DNA from 2 places in the Marinobacter sp. ES-1 genome. Region 2 is predicted to be linked to the other one. Evidence: riboswitches for the same ligand, from Rfam matches in the RefSeq annotation. Region 2 holds a riboswitch; the other holds the start of a gene.

Region 1 (10,474 bases), on a different contig from region 2:
CGTAAACGACACAATCCGCGACAAATGGCTCACCGGCAACCCGGTTTCCTGGTGCCACTGGTTGAACGCCTGCTGGGCCTGGGTCAGGCCTTTCTTGCTGGCAGGAGAGGCATCCAGAATGCCGGCTCGGGTAAGAGCGGTAACCACATCGTGGGACAGGATAAAACCATCCCAGCCCACTCGGCGAAGAAAGTACTGGGCCGAGTTACCGCCCAGCCGCTCACCGTTACGCTTTAGGTAAAGCAACAAGCCCACCTGGTCATCACCCGGCCAGTTAGCGAGAAACTGCCCGAAGCTGCCGTGATCTTTCGCCACATCCATGATCATCCGGGCGTTTTCCGGCACGGTGCGGATTTTCTGCATGTTGCGGACGATACGCTCATCCGCCGCCAACCGTTCCAGCACCTCCGGTGGCACTTGCTGCCAGTAGGCCGGAACAAAACCGTCAAACGCCGCCTCAGAATCCGGCCACTTGTTCTCGATGACCCGCCAGACAAACCCCGCCTTGAAAATGCAGCGAGTCATCTCCGACAGATAGCGGTCGTCACTCACCTCCGCCAGCCGGCTTTTCTCCACCACCGGCGGCAGCAGGGCTTGCAGGGCCTGCTCACCACCTTTGCGGGCGAGGGCGACGTTGTAGAATTCAGTAAAGTTCATAGCACTCTCCAAAAGGCAGAGCTGTCAAAACACAAAAAGAAGTCTCACAAAGGGACTCATAGTACCCAAAATGAGACCTTTAGTACCTTTTTTGAGACTTTCAATTCCCATATTGGGTACTATAGTACCCATAACAGGACCTAGTCAGCAGAGCCCAGATTATGCCAGGCAGAAGCATCGGTGATGCACTCTTTACCAAAACCCAGCAGCGGCTACTTTCCGTACTTTATGGCCACCCGGACCAGAGTTTCTACCTGAACGAACTGGTACGGCTTGCCCAGATCGGCCGGGGTTCGGTCGTCCGGGAGTTGGCCAAGCTAACCGAATCTGGCTTGGTGATCATGATACCCCATGGAAACCAGCACCATTATCAGGCCAATCAGGACACCCCCATCTTTCAGGAATTGTGCAGCCTCGTGCAGAAAACCTTTGGTATCCGCGAGATACTGCAAACCGCGCTGGCACCGCTGGCCGATCAACTGGAGCAGGCCTTTATTTACGGTTCCGTTGCCAAGGGTGAAGCCCATTCGGCAAGCGATGTTGATTTGATGCTCGTGGGCAACGATCTGAGTTACAGCGGAATCATGGAGTTACTGGCTCCCGCCGAGCAGCAATTGCAACGCACCATCAATCCAACGGTATACTCACCAGCCGAATTTGAGCAACGGATCAAAGAGCAGCAGAGCTTTGTTACACGGGTTCTGGAGCAGCCCCGGCTGGAGCTGGTTTTCACCCATGAAAAGGACTTAGCGCATGGAAGCACTGGATAACCTGGTCAGAATACGACGTCTTAAAGCCGAACCACCCGATGCCAAAGAATTTGCCGGGATGATGCGGGCTGCTGAGACCAAACTCAGAGACGCCTCGATTGACGGCTTATCGGCCGACAGCCAGTTTTCACTCGCTTACGGCGCCGCTCACGCCTTATCGCTGGCCGCGCTGCGCTGGCACGGGTATCGGTCAGAAAGCCGCTACATTGTGTTCCAGTGTCTTCAGCATACCGTTGGCTTATCCAACGCAAAATGGCGTGTGCTCGATAAGTGCCATGCAGCCCGCAACCTAGCCGAATACGAAGGCCATATGGATGTGAACCCCCAGTTGCTCAGGGAGTTATTTGATATCACCCGGGAATTAAAAGGGCTCGTCGAAGTACTACCGCCGATCAAATCCTGACAAACGGCTGATCAGCTCCCGCGGCTGGGCACAAAGAACGGTGCGCCATCCACCTCCACCGTTTCCAGCTTCTGGTTATACAACTGTTCAAGGGCCGCGGGCACCAGCATCGTATCCGCCGGCCCCCAGCAGGCCTGGCCATCCGGATAGAGCAGTAGAAGATGGTCACACCAGCGGGCAGCCAGGTTCAGGTCGTGCAGGCACATAAACACCGCCTTGCCGCTGTTGGCACGGGCGGTGAGCAGGTTCATCACGGCCACCTGATGGTGCAGGTCCAGGTGGTTGGTGGGTTCGTCCAGCAACCAGATGTCCGGGTTCTGGGTCATCAGGGTGACAATAGCTACCCGCTGGCGTTCGCCGCCAGACAGGGTGCTGACCAGACGATCCCGCAGGTGCGCTACATCCAGGGCCTGCAGGGCCTGTTCGGCCAGGGCGATATCGTTCGCGGATTCCATTTGCCAGGCCGAGAGCCAGGGATGACGGCCAATCAGGGCGGTTTCCAGGACCGTGGCGGGGAAGCCGTCTTGCCGGTCCTGAAAGACTAAACCAACATTACGGGACACCTGTTTGCGACGCAGAGAGGTTTGGGGTTTCTGATCCAGCAACACCTGCCCGCCTCGGGGTGGCCGAAGGCCAGCCAGGGTGTGGAGCAGGGTGGTTTTGCCGGTACCGTTGGGGCCGAGCACACCCCAGATCTGCCCCGGTGCAACCTGCAGTCCCAGTGGCGATCCGGACGCCCGCCCGGGAATGTCGATCACAAGCTCGTGAGTCGCCAACGTCGTCATCATCGGCTCCGGTACAGCAGGTACAGGAAGGTGGGCACCCCCAGCAAAGCGGTAATCACACCCACCGGCAGTTGCTCCGGGGCAATCACCACCCGCCCCAGGGTATCCGCCAGCACCAGCAGAATGCCACCGGCCAGGGCACAGGCAGGCAGAATCAGGCGCTGGTCATTGCCCAGCACCAGCCTAAGCATATGCGGCACCACCAGCCCGACAAACCCGACTGCACCGGCCATGGTCACGGCGGTTGCAGTCAGCAAACTGGCCAGCAGGTACACCAGCCATTCCAGCGGCCGAACCGACACGCCCAGCGCCGCCGCCTGCATGGAACCCCGGGCAAGTACATTCAGGCTCCGGCCCAGCGGCAGCACCAGCAGGATCACCAGCACCAACACCAGCAAACCGGGCCAGGGCTGGCCGGAATGAGACAGGTCGCCCATCAGCCAGTACAGCATGCCCGGCAACCGGGCTGCCGGTGTCATGGCCAGGATCAGGGTAATCAATGCACCCCAGCCAGCAGCTACTACAACACCGGTCAGCAGCAGGCGCGAAGGTGTCCAGCTGCCGCTGCCGTGGGCCAGGCCAAACACCAGCAGGGTGGCCAGCATGGCACCGGCAAAGGCGGAACCGGACACAATCAATCCGGCCATACCCGCCAGCATAGCCAGCAGGGCGCCCACCGCTGCACCGCCAGACAGGCCAAGTACATAGGGGTCCGCCAGGGGGTTGCGCAGCAATACCTGCATCAAGGCACCGGCCACCGCCAGCAAGCCACCCACAGCAAAGGCGCTGAGCACCCGGGGCAGGCGTAGATCCAGGATCAGGGTACGATCCAGGTCCGAGCCGCCCCCGGCCAACACCCACACCACCTTGCCAACGCCAATCTGGGCACTGCCCACGGCGATGGCGAAGGTGACTGCGGCGATGCTGATCAGCACCAGCACAGCCAGCGGACGCAGGGCATTAAAGCCGGCCACGGGCGGTCTCCAGTGTCTGGCACAGATGGCTTACGCCTTCGAGCATACGAACAGTCGGGCGGGCAAGAAGATCCGGCGGCTCCAGGAAGAGGTTGCCGGCAGCGACCGCCGGCAAGCCTGGGTAGGCTTCCCAGCTTGCCAGCCACGCCCGGTCATTGCCCTCACGGCCAGAGGTTACAATCACCTCCGGTGCGGCTTCCAGAACCGCCTCGGTACTGATGCGAGGCACCAGCCGGGGCAGGTGACCAAAGACATTGATACCGCCACACAGCTCGATGGCTTTACCGATCAACTCATCCCGGTTGATGGTCATCAGGGGCTGATCCCAGATCTGGTAGAACACCCGAATGGGGTCGGCTGAGTGGTAGCGTTCCTCCAGTTCCCGGATGCCCTGCCGGAACGACAGCGCTTCGGATTGCGCCACATCCAAAGTACCCGCCAGCGTACCAAGCTGTTCAATAGCCCGGGGAATATCCTCAAACTCCCTGGGCGACAGCCAGAACGCCGGCAAACCCAGCTGCTCCAGCCGCTCCACCTGCTGTCGGGAATTACCATCCACCCAGGCCACCACCAGGTCTGGCTGCAACGAAAGAATCACCTCCAGGTCCAACCGGTTGCTGTCCCCCACACGGGGCAACTGCTCCGCCGCTGGCGGATAATCACTCCAGGCCCCGGCGCCCACCACCTTGTCGCCGGCACCGGCGGAAAAAAGAAGCTCCGTGGCGCCGGGCGACAGGGAGACAATTCGGGTGGCGGCATCCGGCAGGCAGACATCACGTTGCAGGGCATCGCGGGCACACAGGGTTTCTGCCAGCACCGGGAGGGGTGCTAGTAGGAGAGCGGTCAGGAGGGTGAGCCCGCGAGCCATCATCAGGAAACAATACCTTTCTGGATAAGTACTTTACCGGCTGAAATCATAGCGTACGCTTGCCATGTACGTCCGGCCTGCGGCGAGATAGTCGAACGGCTCGAAGGTGACGTTGTCACTGCCAAGGCTGGTGGTGTAACGACGATCCAGCACATTATCCACCTTGAAGCTGGCCGACCATCCGGGCAGGAAATTCCAGGCGGCTCGCAGATCGACGGTGCCGTGGCCTGGCAAGAGGCTGGTGTTAGCGGCATCGTTATAGCGATTGCCTTCAGCAACAAGGCTGGCGCCTACCGACCACCGCGAGAACAGCCGATCAACATCAAGTCGCGCGGTCTTTTCCGCACGACGAGGCAAACGGGCACCCGTGTCCCTGTTTTCTGTATCCGAGTAGCTTAGGGCCGCCGCGATATTCCAGCCGCCAGTGTCGAAACCGGATGAGAGTTCAGCACCGCGAATCCTTGCAGTCTCCACGTTCTCCATGGTGCCATTCCAGGTAACCGGATCAGATACATAGGTAATCAGGTCTTCCACATCATTCTGGTAAAGCGCCAGATCCCAGAACCAACGGTCGTAGCGACCCGACATGCCCAGTTCAACCATCTCGCCCTGTTCCGCCTCCAGGTTCGGGTTACCGGTGTAGTAAGGTGTGGTCAGGTAGAGATCATTGAAAGTCGGCGCCCTGAATGAGGTCGCATAGCTCAGACGAACCCGATGAGCACGATCAAATTGGTGGCCAACGGCAATGCCACCGGTCTCTTCTTTGCCAAAGGCTTCGTTATCATCCAGGCGCAGGCTCAGCATGACATCCGTTGCCCCGAAGTTCAGGCGCCCCTGGCCAAACACCGCAGCGTTGGTACGGCTGGTTTCGGTAAACTCGTCGCTGCCCTCGACTTCATCCACCATCACTTCGGAGCCCAGCACCAGTTCATGAACACCGGCGGTCAGCGTGTTCTCCCAACGGGCAGAACGGGACAATGAATCGTAGATGCTCGGGTAGGCACCGAACGTTTCCTGCTCATCCCGTGCTTCCGAGAACTGGATCCGGGTACGCCAGTAATCGCTGGCCACCGCCTCAACATACAGCCCGGCCGCCCGGATCATGTAATCGGTATCGCCGTTCTCGAACTCAGTGTTACCTTCAGACTGAAAAACGGTTACACCAGCTCCGCCACCTTGCTCGAACCGGTGGCTGATCTTGGCGAGGCCGCCTGCATTGCGAAAGCCTTTGTCATCGCCACCGGCACGCAGGTTGGTTCCATCAGTATCGGAGTAAACACCGCTTGCCAGCACAGAAGTTTGTCCCGCTTTACCAGCAACGCCAACTGAGGTCTCACGGGTCTTGTGAGAACCACCCGATACTTCAGCCCACCCCTGTTGGTTCGCCTGTGGCTCCAGCGTGAAGGCCTGAACCACACCGCCGACAGCATCAGCACCATACAATGAACTCTTGGCACCACGCACCAGCTCCACACGCTCCATCAGCTCCGGTGGCAGAAACTGCCAGGGCGGGATACCAGCTGTGCCCGAGCGCAAACGAATTCCATCCAGTAGAAGAACCGTGCCGGAACTACCGGCGCCACGCAGAAACAGGCTGGTGGTTTTACCGTAACTACCATCAGACACCACATGAACACCCGGTTGAGCACGCAAAAGATCCCGGAACTCGGCCGGTTGCCGGCGCTCGATATCTGCGCGCTCAATCACCGTCACCGAAGACAAACTCTCCCCCACCGTCTTCGGCCCAAGGGTCGCAGTCACGACAATCGGATCAAGGTTTTCAGCAGGTTCGGAAGACTGGGCAGCCACAGCCAGGGGCAGGGTCAACATGGAAACGCCGGCAATTGCGGCAGGAAACTTCAGGGTATGCATCGCTTTACTCCGCCAACCGCGCGCACCCGCACGGGTTGATACTCAAGGTTCAGGCTTAAGGTTGCGGAACGGGCAGAGGGCAGGCGGGTGCGGTGTTGTGAAACGGGCCGGGATTCGCCCACCCAAGCAGCCCACCGCAACTCCGGGTGTTTTTCCAGGCCGGTCTCCGGGCTTGCAGGCAGAGCGAACTCCGGGGCAATCACCTTCCCATGCCGAAGCACAGTGGCGCATCAGATTGCCGTTAACCTGCTTACCGTTGCGGGGGCAGCATCGGATTAGCCATACAATGGCGCACCGATTTCCCGTTTCACCCGCTGCGCTTTTGCAACGGGCACCTGAAAAAAGTGGCGCAAGGCTAGCAACACCAGCCAAAGTGGTCAACGAGATCTATCAAAAGGTTGCGTGGCCCCGCACAGTTCGCACTGCTATATTCATCAGTTAACACATTCTTTTTACTGCCAGATCAGGGAGTTTTATGCAGGCCGAGCTGCTCGACATCCGCAACCACATTGCCCAGTACCCGCCGTTCGATGACATGCCGGAGGAGCTGCTCGAAAAGATCGTGGCCGGCATTGAAGTGGTGTACTTCCGGGCTGGCAGCCATATCCTGGAGCTGGGCCAGCAGAACCACTGGCTGCATTATATTCGCAGTGGTGCGGTGGAAATCTTCCGCCGCTCGGGCGAACTTTATAACCGGGTGGGCGAGGGCGAGATTTTCGGCCAGTTCGGCCTGATGATGAACAAGAAAGTACGCTTTCCCGCCAAGGCTATTGAGGACTGCCTGATCTACAAAATACCGGACGTCACTTTCCAGTATCTGTGGGAACAGGATGAAAGCTTCGCCGACTTTGTCGAGATCGAAGACCGCAGCCGGCTGCGCTCGGCCCTGTCGCGCCGGGAGAAATCCAACGAACTGATGACCGCCAAGGTCACCCGGCTGATCTCCCGGGAGCCAATCTCCGCTCCTACCACCGTGCGCCTGCAGGAAGCCGCCCGCATCATGACGGAAAACGGTGTATCTGCGCTGCTGCTGATGGATGAAGCCGGCGACCGGCCGAAACTGCAGGGCATTATTACCGACCGCGACCTGCGCACCCGGGCAGTTACCCACGCCCTGGCCTCGGAAACGCCCATCAGCGAAATCATGTCGGAAGGGCTGATCACCATCAGCGCCCGTTCCTTTATCTTCGAAGCCATGCTCACCATGCTGCACAACAATGTGCACCACCTGCCGGTGATGGAAGGCGATGAAGTACGGGGCGTGGTTGCCCTGTCCGACATTGTGAAATACGAAAGCCAGAGCAGCCTGTTCCTGGTCAGCAACATCTACCACCAGCAAGACGTCAAAGGCCTGAAAAAAATCAGCCTGGAGGTGCGCGAGAGCTTCGTGCGCATGGTCAACGAAGACGCCAACTCCCACATGATCGGCAGTGCCATGGCCGGAATCGGCCGCAGTTTCAGCCAGCGGTTACTCGAACTGGGCGAAGAAAAGCTCGGCCCGCCACCGGTGCCCTACTGTTTCATGGCGCTGGGTTCCATGGCCCGGGACGAGCAGCTGGTAGTCACAGACCAGGACAACGCCATGATCCTGGACGACAGTTTCATTCCGGAAGAACACGACGACTACTTCCTGGCCCTGGCCAAGTTCGTCTCCGACGGCCTGGCCGAGTGCGGCTACACCTACTGTACCGGCGACATCATGGCCACCAACCCGAAATGGCGGCAACCGCTGAGGGTCTGGAAAGACTATTTCACTGACTGGATCGATAACCCCAAGGCCGAAGCCCTGCTCAACAGCAACATCTTCTTCGACCTGGACGGCATCTACGGCGAAACCGACTTTGCCGAGCAGCTGAAAACCCTGATTGTGGAAAAGGCCGGAGGAAGTCAGCGCTTCCTCACGTTCCTGGCCAGGAATGCCCTGAACCGCACACCGCCCCTGGGTTTCTTCCGCACCTTTGTGCTGGAAGAAGACGGCAAGCACCAGAAAACCTTCAACCTCAAACGCCGCGGCACTGCACCGGTTTCTGACCTCATCCGGGTGCACGCCCTGGCCTGCGGTTCCCGCTCCCAGAACTCCTTCGAACGCCTGCGCGACATCGCCAAAACCAAACTCATTCTGGACGACGACGCCGGCAACCTGCGGGATGCCCTGGAATTCATCTCCATCGTCCGCATCCGCCATCAGGCCCTGGCCATCGAAGAGGGCCGCGACCCGGACAACAACGTACGCCCGGAGGACCTGTCGCCGTTTGAACGCAGCCACCTGAAAGACGCCTTCCAGATCGTCAGCAACGCCCAGAAATTCCTGCGCTTCCGCTACAACGCCGGAGCCACGCGGAATGTCTAACGCCATCGAAAGCAGCAACAGTAACCGGAACTGGCCAGACACCTACCGCCAGCAGGCTAAACAGGCAAAGGACGCGCGGATTCGCGACTTCTACAACGCCGGCTGCCCGGATGCCACCACCCCCGTGCGCGACGTTCCGCTGGTCGCCCTGGACTTCGAAACCACTGGCCTGGACGTCAACAAGCACTCCATTGTCAGCATCGGCCTGGTGCCCTTTACCCTGGGCGGCATACAACTCGGCGAGGCCTGGCACCAGATCGTCCGCCCGCAGCTGCCGCTGGAGCAGGACACCGTTACGATTCACGGCATCACCCACAGCGAAATTGAACACGCCCCGGACCTTGCCGAGGTGCTCGACACCCTGTTCCAGCACCTCAAGGGCCGCATACCCGTGGTGCACTACCGCAACATAGAGCGGCCGTTCCTGAACATGGCCCTGCAATGGCGCCTGAAAGAACAGCTGCTCTTCCCGGTCATCGACACCATGGCCATCGAAGCCTACCTGCACCCCAAACGAAACCCCGGCCGGTGGCAGCAACTGATGGGGAAAAAGCCCATCTCTATCCGCCTGCCCGACAGCCGGATCCGCTACGGTCTGCCCCACTACGCCGGCCACAATGCGCTGATCGACGCCATCGCCACCGCCGAACTGTTCCAGGCCCAGGTACTTCATCACTTCAGCCCGGATACGCCCATTGGCGACCTGTGGGTATAAGGACCCATAGCCCCTGCAGGCGGCAATCGCTAGAATAAACGGCAAATCTGCCAAAGAGACCACAGTGACCGACACCATCACCAAACCTACGCCTCTGGACGCCTTCAAACGCGCCCGACGAATGTGGCTGAAAGGGGAAAAGATCAGCCTGGCGGCCCTGGCCGATGACCTGCACATAGGCCGCGCCACCCTGTTCCGCTGGGTGGGCAACCGGGACCTGCTGATTGGTGAGATTCTCTGGTCCCTGTACGAACCTCTCTACAAAGAAGCCCGTGCCATTACCCCCGGCCATGGCGTCGACTACGTGGTGGGCGTGTTCCGCCACATCAACATGACCATCCTGCACTTTGCACCGTTGCGAAAGTTCCTGCATCAGGACCCGGAATACGCCCTGAAAATGCTCACTTCCTCCCACTCCACGCTGCACGCCCGCACCGTGGAAGTGAACACCCGCTTACTCAAGGACGAAGTGCGCGCTGGCCACCTGAGCCCGCCCATGAACATCCAGAGCCTGTCCTACTTTATGGTCCGCATTGCCGAGTCCTGCCTGTACAGCGACATCATCGGCGGCCACGACCCCCGGGACGAAGAACTCGAAGATGCCTGCACGGCGGTGCGCATCCTGCTGGGCGGCAAGGTCTAGAACGGCAAGGTTCAGGCAGTCATCTTCAGGTACAAAAAAAGCCGGCACTGCTACCAGCGCCGGTTTTTTTGTGGTGTGGCAGCGGCCAGAACGGCCGCACCGGATCAACCGATCAGGTTGTAAACAAACACAATCGCCACCGCAACCGGAGTTACGAACCGCAGCAGAATGTGCCACAGGGCAAAGGCACCAGCACCCATGGCCAGGTCGCTCTTCAGAGACTCCTTGGCCACAAACCAGCCCACAAAAATGGCGGTCAGCATACCGGACAGCGGCAGCATGATATTGGCGGTGAAGTAGTCCAGCAGGTCGAAGATGGTCTTGCCTTCAAAGGCTGTGAACATGCCCAGCGGGGTAACGCCAGACCACACGTTCAGTGACAGGATCGAGGCAATACCCAGCGCCCAGCAGGCACCGCCGGCGACAATGGCACTGCC
Region 2 (10,474 bases):
GAGCAGGCCACGATTGGCGCCGGTTCCACCATCACCCGGGACATCAGTGAAGGCGAACTGGCCGTGGCCCGGGGCAAGCAACGGAATATCGCGGGTTGGGAACGGCCAAAAAAAGCGTAACGATCGATTAACGAACAGGTGACAACAGCATGTGTGGGATTGTAGGAGCGGTATCTGAACGGGACGTCCAGGGTATTTTGCTGGAGGGCCTGCGCCGCCTTGAATACCGGGGTTACGACTCCGCCGGTATGGCCGTTATCAGCAGCGCCGATCAGGTACAGCGGGCCCGGGAAGTGGGCAAGGTTGCTGCCCTGGCAGACGCCATCGCCGCCAACCCTGTTGCCGGCTACGTGGGCATTGCCCACACCCGCTGGGCCACCCATGGCGAGCCGTCCAAGCTTAACGCCCATCCCCATATGTCCGGCGACCGGCTGGCCATCGTTCATAACGGTATTATCGAAAACTATCAGGAACTGCGCGACGAACTGAAAGCGGAAGGCTTCGAGTTCACCTCCCAGACCGACACCGAAGTGGTTGCCCACCTGATCGGCAAGAACTACAGGGCGGGCGGCGGCCTGTACCAGGCCGTGAAAACCGCGCTGGATCGCCTGCGTGGTGCCTACGCCCTGGCCGTGGTGCATGCCGACGAGCCGGACCACATGGTGGTGTGTCGCCAGGGCAGCCCACTGGTGGTGGGTGTCGGAATCGGTGAAAACTTCATCGCCTCTGACCAGCTGGCCCTGCTGCCGGTGACCGACCGCTTCATGTTCCTGGAAGAAGGCGACATGGCCGACATCCACAAAGGCAGCATCGACATCCATGACCGCGAAGGCAAGGCCGTAGAGCGCACCGTTACCCGTTTCGAGCACGGTGCCGATTCCGCCGACAAGGGCGAATACCGCCACTACATGCTCAAGGAAATCTACGAGCAGCCGAAAGTTATCAAGGCCACCATGGAAGGCCGGATTACCGACAGCCGGGTACTGGAGCAGGCCCTGGGCACCGACGCCGCCAACCTGCTGGAAAACGTACGTCATGTGCAGATCATCGCCTGTGGTACTTCCTACCACGCCGGCATGGTGGCCCGTTACTGGATTGAAGACCTGGCCGGTGTGCCCTGTTCCGTGGAAGTGGCCTCCGAGTTCCGCTATCGCAAGCACGTGATCCAGCCGGATACCCTGTTCCTGTGCATTTCCCAGTCCGGCGAAACTGCCGATACCCTGGCCGCACTGCGCCAGGCCAAGAAAGCCGGCTTCCGCGCCGCCCTGGCCATCTGTAACGTACCGGGCAGCTCCCTGGTGCGGGAATCCGACCTGGTGATCATGACGCAGGCCGGCCCCGAGATTGGCGTAGCCTCCACCAAGGCGTTCACCACCCAGCTGACCGCGCTGCTGATCTTTACCCTGGCCCTGGCCCGCCACAACGGCCTGAGCGAAGAGAAAGAGGCAGAGATCGTGGCTGCTATCCATCAGCTGCCAAAGCAGGTCAGCGATGTGCTGGCACTGGATGCTGACATCGAAGAAATGTCCAAGGCCTTTATGGACAAGCACCACAGCCTGTTCCTGGGCCGTGGCTCCCAGTTCCCGGTGGCCATGGAAGGGGCGCTCAAGCTTAAAGAGATCTCCTACATCCATGCCGAAGCCTATCCGGCCGGTGAGCTCAAACATGGTCCGCTGGCGCTGGTCGACAGCGAGATGCCGGTGGTCACCGTGGCGCCGAACAACGACTTGCTTGAGAAACTGAAATCGAACCTCGAAGAAGTCCGGGCCCGTGGCGGAGAGCTGTTTGTATTTGCCGACAGGGATGCCGATGTGAAGCCTGAAGAGGGGCTGCATGTGATGCAGATTCCGTCTGTGCACGAGATCACGGCGCCCATTGTCTACACCGTGCCTTTGCAGCTGCTGTCGTACCACGTTGCAGTACTTAAGGGCACTGATGTGGACCAGCCCCGAAACCTGGCCAAGAGTGTGACGGTGGAATAAACGGCGAGATTCAGGCTGGCCGCCGTCCGCGGTAAACCGGGGCCAGCCTGATTTTCCGGGAACATGATCCAGAGCAAGTCTTTCCGGGCGATGTAGGTCCATGTACGGAGACCCGGGCGGCCCCACAGGGGTACCCTATACACAAATATCAAGGCAGGTAATGGTTGCCTGTTGCATACTTTTTTAGCCGCCAATTCAAGAAGAACTGATGCAATGCCCGACACTCTCGTTTCCGGATTTACCCGCAATTTCCTGGGCAAGGCGCCCAACTGGTACAAGCAGGTTATTCTGCTGTTTCTGATTGCCAACCCGATTGTGATGTTTGTGTTCGGGCCGGTGACGGCAGGCTGGCTGCTGATTGCCGAGTTCATCTTTACCCTGGCCATGGCCTTGAAGTGTTACCCATTATTGCCAGGCGGCTTACTGGCGGTGGAGGCCTTACTGATTGGGCTAACCAACGCCGACGCCGTGTACCATGAGGTGCTGATCAACTTCCCGGTTATCCTGCTGTTGATGTTCATGGTGGCAGGCATCTATTTCATGAAAGAGCTGCTGCTGGTGACCTTCACCCAGATCCTGGTGGGTGTGCGCTCCAAATCGGCGCTTTCACTGCTGTTTTGCGGCGCGGCGGCGCTGCTGTCGGCGTTCCTCGATGCCCTGACGGTGACTGCCGTCATCATCAGTGTGGCCGTCGGCTTCTACTCGGTTTACCACAAGGTGGCCTCCGGCAAGGGTTATCAGCAGAAAGACCACAACGCTAACAGCGACGACGAAGTGGTGGAGCTGCATCGGGAAGACCTGGAGAACTTCCGGGCATTTCTGCGCAGCCTGCTGATGCACGGTGCAATCGGCACAGCGCTTGGCGGCGTCGCCACCATGGTAGGCGAACCCCAGAACCTGCTGATTGCTAAAGTAGTAGGCTGGGATTTCGTCAGCTTTTTCCTGCATATGGCACCGGTAAGTATTCCGGTTCTGATTGCCGGTTTGTTTACCTGCTGGGCCCTGGAAAAACTGCGCTGGTTTGGCTACGGAGGCCGCCTGCCCAAGCCGGTTCGCCGGGTACTTGAGGAATTCGCCGAAAACGAGCGCAGCAGCCGCACCAAGTCGGACAAGGCTGCCCTGTGGATTCAGGCCGTTGCCGCGGTAATCCTGGTTCTGGGCCTGGCCTTCCATGTGGCCGAAGTTGGTCTGATCGGCCTGCTGGTGATCATTCTCATCACTTCCTTCACCGGCGTGATCGACGAGCACCAGATCGGCAAAGCCTTCCAGGAATCCCTGCCGTTCACCTCACTGCTGGTGGTGTTCTTTGCCATCGTGGCGGTGATCCACGAGCAGCACCTGTTCAAGCCTATCATCGAATACGTACTGAGCCTGCCGGAAGGCCAGCAACCGGGCATGTTCTTCATTGCCAATGGCCTGCTGTCCATGATCAGCGACAACGTGTTCGTGGCCACCGTATACATCAGCGAAGTAAAACAGGCCCTGGATGCCGGCGCCATCAGCTTTGACCATTTCCAGACCCTGGCCGTGGCCATCAACACCGGCACCAACCTGCCCAGCGTGGCCACCCCCAACGGCCAGGCCGCGTTCCTGTTCCTGCTCACCTCCGCCATCGCCCCGCTGGTACGGTTGTCCTACGGCAAGATGGTGATTATGGCCCTGCCGTACACCGTGGTGATGGGTGGCGTTGGCCTGTACATGGTGACCCACGCCTTCTGATTATTGACTGCCAATAACCGCTCCACCAGGCGCCCGTGCAGCTTTCACCGAGCTCCACGGGCGTTCTTGTATCTGCTCCTTAGTCTGTATATAGTGATCAAGTCCTTGGTTGACTACCATATATTGTGATCAAAGCGTGATCACTCAGGTAGTCGGGAATCCGGTGAGAATCCGGAACTGACGCGCAGCGGTATTGGGGAACAAGCGTGGCACAAAGACACTGGCAAGCGCCGGGAAGTCGCCACGCAAGGCCGAACCACACGGTTCACGCCCCTGAGTCCGAAGACCTGCCAGGGATAGACACTGCACCTTCGCGTTTATAAAGGTGAGCAGGCGGGTTTTGGTTTTTTTGCCACGGAATCCACGGAAGAACACGGAAAAATGAAAAGGAAAAGACTGTTCTGCCACGAAATCCACGAAAAAACACGAACAAAGATTTACTACGAAAAGAAAAAAAGCTTTTTATCTTTTCCTTTCGTGTTTTTTCGTGGATTTCGTGGCAAAAAAATCAGTAAGTCTTTTCTTTCCGTGTTCTTCCGTGGATTCCGTGGCAAAAACCTCCCCCTTCTCCCAAACGCAAAGGCTGCACCACCACGCGTACACAAGGAGAAGTTCCATGTCTGCCATCCTGTCCCCCGAGCCCCCGGCGGTTGCCGCTACAGAATCCCTTCAGGTCATCAAACGCAACGGCACCCTCGTTGGCTTTAACCCTTCCAAGATCACCGTCGCCGTTACCAAGGCCTTCCTTGCGGTGGAAGGGGACCAGGCCGCGGGTTCTGCCCGCATCAACGACGCCGTGCACCGGGTTACCGAACAGGTAGTGCAGGCCATCAGCCGTCGCCTGAAAGCGGGTGGCAAGGTGCATATTGAAGACATTCAGGACCAGGTGGAACTGGCCCTGATGCGCGCGGAAGAGCAGAAAGTGGCCCGGGCCTACGTGCTGTACCGGGAAGAACACGCCCGCAAGCGCGCCATTGAAGAACCCATGGAAGCGCACCCGCACCTGACCGTGAAAAAAGCCGACGGCAGCGTGGCGCCGCTGGACCTGGGTTTGATGAAACTGCAGGTAGAGCAGGCCGCGACCGGGCTGGACGGCATTGAGGGCGAATCCCTGGTGGAGGAAGCCCTGCGCAACCTGTACGACGGCATTGCCGAAACCGAAGTGTTGTCTGCCCTGATCATGACCGCCCGGGGCCGCATAGAACGGGAGCCGGACTACAGCGCCGTGACTGCCCGCCTGTTGCTGGAGCAACTTCGGCTGGAAGCGGCCGAGGCGCTGGACTTGCCCCGCAACCAATCCCTGACAGAGAGTTATCCACAGGCCCTGAGCGCCTTCATCCATACCGGTATCCGCTACGAATTGCTGGACGAAGCCCTGGCCGCCTTTGACCTGGAACGCCTGGGCGCAGCCCTGAAACCCGAGCGCGACCACCAGTTCGGATTCCTCGGCCTGCAAACCCTGTACGACCGTTACTTCCTGCACTGGAACGGCGCCCGACTGGAACTGCCCCAGGTATTCTTCATGCGCGTGGCCATGGGCCTGGCCCTGCGGGAAGACGACCCCAACGCCCGCGCCATCGAGTTCTACAACCTGCTGTCCAGCTTCGACTACATGGCCAGCACGCCGACATTGTTCAACAGCGGCACCCGCCACTCTCAGCTGTCCTCCTGCTACCTGACCACCGTGCAAGACGACCTGGAAGGCATTTACGGCGCCATCAAAGACAACGCGTTGCTCTCCAAATGGGCCGGCGGCCTGGGCAACGACTGGACGCCCGTGCGTGCGCTGGGTTCCCACATCAAAGGCACCAACGGCCAGAGCCAGGGCGTGGTGCCGTTCCTGAAAGTGGTCAACGACACCGCCGTGGCGGTGAATCAGGGCGGTAAGCGCAAAGGCGCGGTCTGTGCCTACCTGGAAAGCTGGCACCTGGACATCGAAGAGTTCCTGGAACTGCGCAAGAACACCGGCGACGAACGCCGCCGCACCCACGACATGAACACCGCCAACTGGGTGCCGGATTTGCTGATCGAACGCATGCGTGAAGACCGGGACTGGACCCTGTTCTCCCCCAGCGATGTGCCAGACCTGCACGACCTGTACGGCAACGCCTTCCGCGAGCGCTACCAGCACTACGAAGCCCTGGCCGAGCAAGGCAAGATCAAACTGTTCAAGAAAATTCCGGCCAAACAGCTGTGGCGCAAGATGCTCACCGTGCTGTTCGAGACCGGCCACCCCTGGATCACCTTCAAGGACCCGTGCAACCTGCGCTCGCCGCAGCAGCATCAGGGCGTGGTGCACAGTTCTAACCTGTGTACCGAAATCACCCTGAACACCAGTGCCGACGAGATTGCCGTGTGCAACCTGGGTTCGGTGAACCTGGCTGCCCATATCAAGGACGGAGAACTGGACGTGGCGCGCCTGGAACGTACCGTCACCACGGCGGTGCGCATGCTGGACAACGTGATCGACATAAATTTCTATGCCGTGCCCCAGGCTCGCAACTCTAACCTGAAGCACCGCCCGGTGGGTCTTGGCCTGATGGGTTTCCAGGATGCCCTGTATCAACTGGGCCTGCCTTACACCAGCCCGGAAGCGGTGGAGTTTGCCGATGTGGCCATGGAGCAGCTTAGTTACTTCGCCATTCGCGCCTCTGCCACCCTGGCCGGTGAGCGGGGCGCCTACGAAACCTACGAAGGCTCCTTGTGGAGCCAGGGCATCCTGCCGATCGACTCCATCCAGAAACTGAAAGAAGCCCGCCGTGATGGCGACCTGTCGGTGAACACCGAGAGCCGCCTGGACTGGACCCCGGTACGCGAGCTGATTGCCAAAAACGGCATGCGCAACAGCAACGTGATGGCCATTGCGCCCACCGCCACCATCTCCAACATCGTAGGCGTGTCGCAATCCATCGAGCCTGCGTACCAGAACCTGTTTGTGAAATCGAACCTGTCCGGTGAGTTCACCGTGGTCAACCCTTCCCTGGTCCGCGATCTCAAGGCCGAAGGCCTGTGGGACAACGTGATGGTGAACGACCTGAAATACTTCGACGGCAGCGTGCAGCAGATCGACCGCATTCCCGCCGAACTCAAGGCCCGCTACGCCACCGCCTTTGAGATCGACGCCCGCTGGCTGGTGGAAGCCGCCTCACGCCGTCAGAAATGGCTGGACCAGGCCCAGAGCCTGAACCTGTACATGGCTGAACCCAGTGGCAAAAAGCTCGATGCCCTGTACCAGCTGGCCTGGGAACGCGGCCTGAAAACCACCTACTACCTGCGCTCCCTGGGCGCCACCGGCGCCGAGAAGACCGCGCCGGTGTCGGCGCCACAACCGCAGGTGTGCAGCATCGACAATCCCGACTGCGAAGCTTGTCAGTAACCATTTACTTATTTGGGAGGCACCCACATGCTGGACTGGGACGACGAACCAAAAGCGCAAACCGCTGCCGCCGCCACCGGCGGCCCGGCGCCCGTGAATGTCGACGACAAGCGGGTGATTAACGGCGAGACCGACATCAACCAGTTGGCACCGTTCAAGTACCCCTGGGCCTGGGAGTACTTCATGAACGCCAACAAGAACCACTGGACGCCGCTGGACGTGAACATGGCGCAGGACGTTCACGACTACCACCACCGGCTGACTCCGGCGGAAAAACACGTGTACGAGAACGTGCTGGCGTACCTGACCACCTCCGACATCCTCGCCATGCGCAACATCGGCCTGGCGGTGATGGAGAAGATGAGCGCGCCGGAGCTGCAGATCTACCAGGCCCGCCAGGTGTACGAGGAAGCGCTGCACACCTGGACCTACCAGCACTGCATCGAAACCCTGAACCTGGACCAGAGCGAGATCTACAACCGCTACCGCGTGGTGCCGGAGATCAACGGAAAAATCCAGCTGGCCAACCGCCGGCTGGACGCCGCCATGCGCTCCGACATGAACCTGCGCAACCCGGACGAACTGCAGGACTTCGTGATGTCCTACCTGTTCTTCGCTGCGGTTTTTGAAGGTTGCTGGTTCTACAACGGCTTTAGCCCCATCTTCGCTCTGCAGCGCAGAGGCCTGATGCGCGGCACCGGCGAACAACTCCAGTACATCCTGCGGGACGAAGCCATGCACTTCTCATTTGGCTTGAAAGTGGTCAACCAGATTCTGGAAGAAGAGAAAATTACCCTGGACCCGAAAGCCGTGCGCGAGATGTGGGACGAATCCGAAGCCGCGGAAATGGCCTACGCCAACTACGTGCTGCGGGACCCGATCCTGGGTTACTCGGCGGAATACCACAGCGAACAGTTCCGCTTTGTGGCCAACCGCCGGGCCCGTACCGTGGGCCTGGAAGAACCGTTCCCGGGAGCGAAGAACGTATCACCCTGGCTCGACGAGCAGGCCACCCTGCGCAAAGAGAAAAACTTCTTTGAAACACGGGTGATCGAATATCAGACCGGTGCGCAGCTGGAGTGGTAAGTTTCTGCTAGGCTAGTGCCATACGCACTGGCCTGGCCGATTCGCTTTGAGGCAACCGCCATGACCGACCCTCGCACACCGATCTTCTGGCGCGACGCCCGCATGCCCCATGTGGAACTGCGCAAAGTCGCGGATGGGCGCGAGGTCTGTTATGCCCTGCACACCCACCGGCACTGGTCGATTGGGGCCATAACCGGCGGTGAAAGCACGTTCCTGTACAGCAGCGACCAGTACCATGTTAGCGCCGGCACGCTGGTGTTGATGAACCCGGAATGGCCCCACGCCTGCAACCCCATTGATAACCAGCCCTGGGCGTATCTGATGCTGTATGTGGATACGGCCTGGCTGACCCGGCTCAGATTTGAAGCGGGCCTGCTGCCCAACGAAGACTGGCAGGACCTGGACACGGCATTGATAACCGACCCCCGACAGTACCAGGACTACTGCACCATGGCCGATTGCCTGCTGGACCCGGGCCGGGACCTGCTGGAAAAGCAGAGCCGGGTTGCCGAGTATCTGCTGGACCTGATGCAGAGCCTGACGGAAGCACCGGCCCCGGGTATTCCGCGCCCCTCGGGCACCCTGGCCGCGGTGGCTGAGTACCTGGACAGCCACTGTACCGACGAGGTATCGCTGGACGACCTGTGCCGGCTCAGTGGCTACAGCCCGGGGTATCTGGTGCGGGCGTTTCGGCAAAGCTACGGATTAACGCCCCACGCCTACCTGATCAACCGCCGCATACAGCACGGCCAGAGCGAACTGAAACGTGGCGTGAGTATTGCCGACGCGGCCCTCAATGCCGGCTTTGCCGACCAGGCGCATTTCCAGAGAACCTTCAAACGCGTGGTGGCGGCCACCCCGAACCAGTATCGCCAGCCGTCAGTCCAGCAGCAGGAACACGCAACTTCCGGCAAGTAACAGCGCCAGAACCCGATTGAACCCGCGCAGGATTCGCGGCTGCTGTACCAGCCGGCGAAGCCCGACCCCGACATACACCCAACTCGCCAGCGACAGCCAACAAATGGGCAGATACAGCCCCGCAAACAGCCAGAGCAGGGTGCTGTCGCCGCCCTCGGTAAACGCACTGATACCCGCCACCGAAGCAAGCCAGGCCTTGGGGTTCAGCCATTGCATCAGGGCGCCGGTGACAAAGCCGGGGGCCGGGCGTGCCTCATCCTCACTGAGATGGCCATCGGCGGTGGCCAGCTGGTAGCTCAAGTACAGCAGGAAGGCGACGCCAGCCCAGCTCAACCAGCGCTCAAACCCGGGCGCATGTTCCAACAGCGAATTCAGGCCCAGGCCCACCGCCATAAACAGCGCGATAAACCCCAGAGTGGCCCCGGTGACAAACACCAGCCCCTGAGACACCGGATAGCGCGTGCCACTGCTCAGGCACACCAGATTGACCGGCCCCGGCGATACCGAAGCCACCAGGGCGAAGGCCGACATCGGCAGGATAATAGACAGACTCATAGCATCAGCACTCTGTGAACCAACGGAGGCGCCCAGTGTGCACGGAGCCTTTTAACCGGTATTGAACAAAATTGCGGTGGCTCGCCGCCGGGCATTTGATTTATGTTTGAAGAACCCCGTACCCACCCAGACCGGATGAGGCCAATCCCATGAAAGTGGCGGTTTTCAGCACCAAACCCTATGACGAACAGTTCCTGGCACAGGCGAACCAGGCCTGCCACCAGCATGAACTGGCGTTCCTGGAACAGTTGGCCGCCGGTGGCACCCGGGCCGTGGCCAAAATGAAAAAAGGCGTGATGCTGATCAACACCAGCCGGGGCGCCATGGTGGACACCGCCGCCATCATCGAAGGCCTGAAATCCGGCCAGGTGGGCTACCTGGGGTTGGATGTGTATGAGGAAGAAAGCGACCTGTTCTTCGAAGATCTCTCCAATATCGTGCTGAAAGACGACGTGTTCGCCCGTCTGCTCACATTCCCGAACGTGGTGATCACCGGCCACCAGGCGTTTTTCACCCGCAACGCCCTGGAAAGCATTGCACACACAACACTCAGCAACCTGACCGACCTGGAAACCGGCGGCAAATGCGCCAACCGGGTGCTGGCCGCCAACGGCAGCACCTGAACTGAGGCAAGCCGCCCGCGCCTTCGTACAATGCCGCCATGCCCAGACCCTTCTACAGAACCGGCCCCGACCACCGCGCCGGGGCACCGGCCAACTTTCTAGACGTGCGCCGGAGGTTCCAGTTTCGATCCGTCGAGATTGGCCGCTGGGTAACCGAGCCTGAAAAACAGCGCAGCGCCGCGCTGTTCTACGATGCCCTGTGCGACCTCATGACC

What was found. A riboswitch is a leader RNA that binds a small molecule or an ion and turns the genes downstream of it on or off. The one in region 2 is predicted to bind cobalamin.
Region 1: linked by a shared signal. The riboswitch ahead of Q668_RS15555 (TonB-dependent receptor plug domain-containing protein) and the one ahead of Q668_RS13530 (ribonucleoside-diphosphate reductase subunit alpha) in region 2 are both predicted to bind cobalamin.

Annotation. Positions count from the first base shown of each region.
Region 1 covers NZ_AXBV01000096.1:180,729-191,202, reverse strand. Annotated here, with positions in the region: gene Q668_RS15585 (DNA-3-methyladenine glycosylase I) at 1-657, opposite strand, end outside; gene Q668_RS15580 (nucleotidyltransferase domain-containing protein) at 819-1,427, shown strand; gene Q668_RS15575 (hypothetical protein) at 1,411-1,830, shown strand; gene Q668_RS15570 (ABC transporter ATP-binding protein) at 1,842-2,615, opposite strand; gene Q668_RS15565 (FecCD family ABC transporter permease) at 2,615-3,562, opposite strand; gene Q668_RS15560 (cobalamin-binding protein) at 3,576-4,460, opposite strand; gene Q668_RS15555 (TonB-dependent receptor plug domain-containing protein) at 4,491-6,329, opposite strand; cobalamin riboswitch at 6,469-6,683, opposite strand; gene Q668_RS15550 (putative nucleotidyltransferase substrate binding domain-containing protein) at 6,805-8,679, shown strand; gene Q668_RS15545 (3'-5' exonuclease) at 8,672-9,394, shown strand; gene Q668_RS15540 (QsdR family transcriptional regulator) at 9,459-10,037, shown strand; gene Q668_RS15535 (sodium-dependent transporter) at 10,142-10,474, opposite strand, start outside.
Region 2 covers NZ_AXBV01000073.1:27,574-38,047, forward strand. Annotated here, with positions in the region: gene glmU (bifunctional UDP-N-acetylglucosamine diphosphorylase/glucosamine-1-phosphate N-acetyltransferase GlmU) at 1-120, shown strand, start outside; gene glmS (glutamine--fructose-6-phosphate transaminase (isomerizing)) at 150-1,982, shown strand; gene nhaB (sodium/proton antiporter NhaB) at 2,196-3,701, shown strand; cobalamin riboswitch at 3,791-4,011, shown strand; gene Q668_RS13530 (ribonucleoside-diphosphate reductase subunit alpha) at 4,318-7,077, shown strand; gene Q668_RS13535 (ribonucleotide-diphosphate reductase subunit beta) at 7,105-8,163, shown strand; gene Q668_RS13540 (AraC family transcriptional regulator) at 8,224-9,081, shown strand; gene Q668_RS13545 (LysE family translocator) at 9,043-9,636, opposite strand; partial or broken gene Q668_RS13550 (NAD(P)-dependent oxidoreductase) at 9,906-10,259, shown strand; gene Q668_RS13555 (CLCA_X family protein) at 10,298-10,474, shown strand, end outside.